2 regions of the Specibacter sp. NPDC078709 genome follow, and region 2 is predicted to be linked to the other one. Evidence: riboswitches for the same ligand, from Rfam matches in the RefSeq annotation. Region 2 holds a riboswitch; the other holds the start of a gene.
The links. Region 2 has a riboswitch for cyclic di-AMP ahead of AB0P14_RS03040 (M23 family metallopeptidase). Riboswitches for the same ligand answer to the same signal wherever they lie in the genome.
Positions count from the first base shown of each region.

Region 1 (2,388 bases), on a different contig from region 2:
GACGTCTTCCTTGCCGACGACTTCCGAGACAAACGCCTGTCTTGACGGAGCATCAAAGGCGCTGGCCACACCCAGTAGGAGCGCCAATGCATACACATGCCACAGATGTACAGAGCCCGTGACCACCAAGATTCCCAACAAAAGCGCACAGATCCCCATGGCCGATTGGGTAACTAGCAACAGCTTTCGCTTGTTGACGCGGTCTCCCAAGAGCCCCGCGTAGGGCCCTAGGAAAATAATGGGCAGAAATTGTAGGCCAGTGGTGATTCCCGCGGCTGTTCCTGAATTGTTGGTCAGAACCGTCAAGACCAGCCAGTCTTGCGCCACTCGCTGCATCCACGTACCGATGTTGGAGACCAGCGCACCGGTCACCCAGAGCCGATAGTTGCGCACCTTGAGCGCTCGGAACATTGAACTCATTAGGCGCTCATCTCCTGCAGGATCAAGGCCGCCTCATGGAGAGTGCTCCGCTCCTGTGGGGTCAGCGCGGCAACTCGCTGCGCCAGCCACGCGGTTCGCAAGGAGCGCGCTTGGCGCAGTGCAGCACTCCCGGCAGCGGTGATGCTGATCAATACTTGGCGCTTGTCCAAGGGATTTTCACTCCGGCTGACAAAATTAACTGCCGCTAAGTCATTGACAATCCGAGTCATGGACGGCGCCTGCACCTGTTCCCGTGCAGCCAACTGCCCCACGGTCCGCGGTCCTTCCCCTAGCCCCGCCAGCACCGAGTAGCGTCCGGGACTCAATTCCCCTGTCGCCGCTTCAGCCCGGAGCCGCCTCGAGGTACGCATCACGGCCACCCGCAGTTCCGCGGCCAAGTGCCCTGGATCTTGGGCGTCAGAATCTTGGACGGGTTGCGGGGAATGTTCAGTCATGGTTGCTCATCTACCTAGTTACAAAAGTTTCGTATCTTCTGCTTCCAATCATAGATCGTTAGCATTGCTAAGTAAATGTCAGCTTGCTCACCCGCCAAAAAGTCGCCTACTACAAAGGTCGTTACCATAATGTGACATATGGTTTCGTTTCGGTTACGCTGGCTAAAGTGCCTTCTGAATCATTACCGGTTCTGGCATCAATGGACGGTTCGCCGAGCTCTGCCGCCGCCCATTCCCACCAGATCCATGGCAGAGACGGGGGACCCAATCTTTACGGGCCTTCCCATAATGGAAGCCCTTGGGGTTAAGCCAGCGCAACGAAAATAGGCAGTGAATACTGCCTCTGGAAGCTGCGCGGCCGGATTCTCTAGTCCGTTCCCGACAGCTCACCTCGCAGGCGTAGAGAGGCACCACACATGTCTGCAGCACCTCAGCGCGGCCGTCGTCGCGCAGAACCAGCAAGCCGGCCCTCACTTCGCGACCTAGCTACTGTCCACAAAGGAACGGCCCGCACGGGAACCCGTGCGGCCACCCCGCGCAGCGTTTCTGCTGTCTCTACCACCGCCAAGTGCATGGCCGCTGTAGCCGTCGTGGGCGCCTTGATGGCTGCCGGATCGGTGGCCTCAAACACCATGAACCCTGTGGCCGATGGTGCGGACACGCGCAGCCTGGTCGCAGCCATTGATCAGGGCGTACCCACTGCTATCTCTGCCCCGTCGGACGCAGCCATTAGCTTCTCCGGGATCACCGTCAGCTCCAAGGCTTCGCCCACAACCACACCTTCCGCGGCTCCGGTCAAGCCCGAAGCCGCTGCGGTCACTCCCGTGGCGAGCCCTGAAGCTGCCCCGCTTGCACGCCCCGCCGCCGTGGATGACCCCGCCGCAGCGAAGGCTTTCGCGGCCAGCCAGCTGGGTTCCCACGGCTGGGGTGCGGACCAGATGAACTGCCTAAACCTGCTCTGGGAGCGCGAATCTAACTGGCGCACCACGGCCGAGAACGCCTCCAGTGGCGCTTACGGGATTGTCCAGTCGCTGCCAGCCAGCAAGATGGAAAGCGTCGGATCCGACTGGGCCACCAACTATGAAACCCAAATCCGTTGGGGCCTGGGCTACATCGAAGGCCGTTACGGATCACCTTGCGGGGCCTGGGGCCACTCCGAATCCGTGGGCTGGTACTAACTACAGCGCGAACGCAGCTCAGCGCGAGCCTAGCACCGCTTAGCACCGCATGAAAGGCGAGTCTATGGCTGATGAAACCGCTGCTCTCCACGAGCTGATTACCGCGCTAGGACTACTGCCGATTCCCGGCGGCACCGTCCACTTGCGCGACGCCCGCTCAGGCATCACCCGGGACGAGGCACTACTCCCCTTCACCCTCGGCAAGACCCAACTGACCCGCGGCATGTGGGATCTGGTGAGCGGGCCGACGTCGAACTTCACTTCCTCATTCCCTTCCTCTACTGCCACTGCTAACCCTGCGGTCCCCATGGCGTCTGCCGCTGACGACGCCGGAA
Region 1 covers NZ_JBFBLU010000005.1:84,658-87,045, forward strand. Annotated here, with positions in the region: gene AB0P14_RS10810 (MFS transporter) at 1-420, opposite strand, end outside; gene AB0P14_RS10815 (MarR family transcriptional regulator) at 420-875, opposite strand; cyclic di-AMP (ydaO/yuaA leader) riboswitch at 1,092-1,287, shown strand; gene AB0P14_RS10820 (transglycosylase) at 1,292-2,053, shown strand; gene AB0P14_RS10825 (SUMF1/EgtB/PvdO family nonheme iron enzyme) at 2,118-2,388, shown strand, end outside.
Region 1: it holds a riboswitch for cyclic di-AMP, as region 2 does, so the genes downstream of both, AB0P14_RS10820 (transglycosylase) here and AB0P14_RS03040 (M23 family metallopeptidase) in region 2, are expected to answer to the same signal.

Region 2 (2,388 bases):
ACCCCGCCGACATTGAAACTGACGGCTTTCGTGAGGGTGGAGATCGGACTGGTCTTAACAACCTCGGCGCGGTGGCGCCCGAGGGCAGTGTTTGAAGCCAAGAAGGATTCCTCTCCCAAAGCCTGCGAGGTAAGCTGTCGGATTCGGATGGGAGTCACCCGGCCGCTCCACGTTGTCCCACCCAAGGAATTTCTTCCCTGCCAGTGACTGAACGCTTCGCGGCTTCACCCCTAGGGTTTCGCAAAACCGCTGCGAATCCCGATTATTGGTTCCCCCGCCCCTGCCAGACGATTGATACGAACGGACCATGAGTAGTGGCAGAGCTAGGCAATCGACTCATGGGCGCCGACTTGATTCGAAGTTGGCGCGATTACGACGGTACAACAGTTTTTTCTCAATGTCACGTTCAGGTCACGGTCGTGTGACTAAGTCGTAACTATGGAGGCCCTGTGGAGGACTTACAGCCAACCCTTAGGATCGACAACTTCGTCGTCGATGATGACCTCGAAATGCAGATGGGGGCCGGTAGAGGCGCCTGTGGAGCCACTGAGGCCCACAACATCTCCGCGTTCAACCTTCTGGCCAACCTGCACCAGATTGGCGCTCATGTGGTTGTACGAGGTTGAGAGGCCGTTGCCGTGGTCGATAACCACGCGATTGCCACCACCGAAGTCATGCCAGCCCGAGAAGGTAACGGTTCCACCAGCGGCGGAAAGTACTTCTGTGCCGCTTGCGACGGCGTAGTCCTGGCCGGTGTGACGCTCATCGATCTGGCCGGTGATGGGGCTGATGCGGTTACCAAAGGGTGAACTCTCAACCAATGTCAGCAGGGGTGCCGAGAGGGTCCCTTTGGAAGCCTGGGGCGTCACGTTGGAGGCGTTGACCTTGAGGGTTTCTTTGAGCTGACCATCAGGGTTCAAGGCACTGCCGATTTCCGGAGTGGCGAAGGTGATGGGGATCTGCGCGCCTGCTGTGACCAGTGTTTCCGCGGAAACAGCTGCTGCAGTATCGAGGTGAAGGTCTTCGGAAACCTGCGTGGAAGGAAGCGTGACAGCCAGGACTAGACCCGTGGCCGCCATGGCTACGCCCATTTTTTGGCCGGCGCCGCTGGCGACTCCGGCACGCAGCAACTGGGCTACTGCACTACTTGTTGGGGCACTTGCACGCTCTGCGGCAATTGCTTCCCGGCGACTACCGGGTACTGACAACAGCTCATGAGTTGCCAACGAAGACGCACGACGGCGTCCCCGCACTTTGACCTCTGACACTAAAAACCTCTCTAGATAAAGCACCTGCGAAGTTAGCTGTCGGATTCGGATCAGAGAGTGTAACTTTTGATCCGGCCCACGCTCTTTTGACACAGGCATAGCCAAGGCGCAGTCAGCGTTGGAGCTGCGTCATAGGTGTTGCGAGTGTTGCATTTCGAGTGTGGGCTTCACCCCAAGACGGACCCATGGTCCGTCAAAAGTGGTTCCCCCGCCCTTGCCTAAATGATTACTGTCCGTGCTGCGAAGGCAAGGTTAGGTGTCGCAGTACGGTAACGCTTTGGTTACAGCGTCAGATGTTTACTATACGGTACAAGCGGTAAACGTAATAATTCCGTTACCTTATTCATCAATAGTGCAGTGTCAAAAAACGCCGTTAGCCCAAGGACACGAAAACGTGCGATGCGACCTCTGGCGGAAGCTCCAATGCGCCCTCAATTCCTGGCACCCGCACGGAGATGTACTCCCCCACTTGTCCCAAGGAGATCCGGGCCCCAGGGCGTAATCCACCCTCATCCAATTGGAGCAGGAGTTCAGGGTCCACCTGTATCCGTTCGGACAGCCTGTGAATGATCACTTCTTGGCCGACTGTGTAGCCACTCATGGCCTCCACCAATGTGACCAAGCCCGCAGCAAAAACGGGAGCTACCTCACCTCCCAGCTCTTCCAGACCCGGGATGGGGTTTCCGTACGGAGATTCATTTGGACGTCCCAGCAAGTCAAACAGACGCTGTTCAACCCGCTCACTCATGACATGTTCCCAGCGGCAGGCTTCTTCGTGCACAAAGGCCCAGTCCAGCCCGATCACATCTGAGAGCAAACGCTCCGCAAGGCGGTGCTTGCGCATGACCCTCGTTGCCTTGTCGCGACCCTCGGCTGTCAGCTCCAAGTGCCGATCACCGGAGACGATGACCAGGCCATCGCGTTCCATGCGTCCAATGGTCTGGGAAACGGTAGGACCCGAGTGGTGCAGGCGCTCGGCAATACGCGCCCTCAAGGCGACAATGTTCTCTTCTTCCAACTCCAGGATGGTACGCAAGTACATCTCAGTTGTGTCGATCAGATCAGCCACGGCAATGACCTCCTGTTATTGGGCGAGTTTTATGGCAGTAAGCATCGTCTC
Region 2 covers NZ_JBFBLU010000001.1:697,900-700,287, forward strand. Annotated here, with positions in the region: gene AB0P14_RS03035 (NlpC/P60 family protein) at 1-101, opposite strand, end outside; cyclic di-AMP (ydaO/yuaA leader) riboswitch at 106-307, opposite strand; gene AB0P14_RS03040 (M23 family metallopeptidase) at 459-1,208, opposite strand; cyclic di-AMP (ydaO/yuaA leader) riboswitch at 1,273-1,532, opposite strand; gene AB0P14_RS03045 (metal-dependent transcriptional regulator) at 1,642-2,337, opposite strand.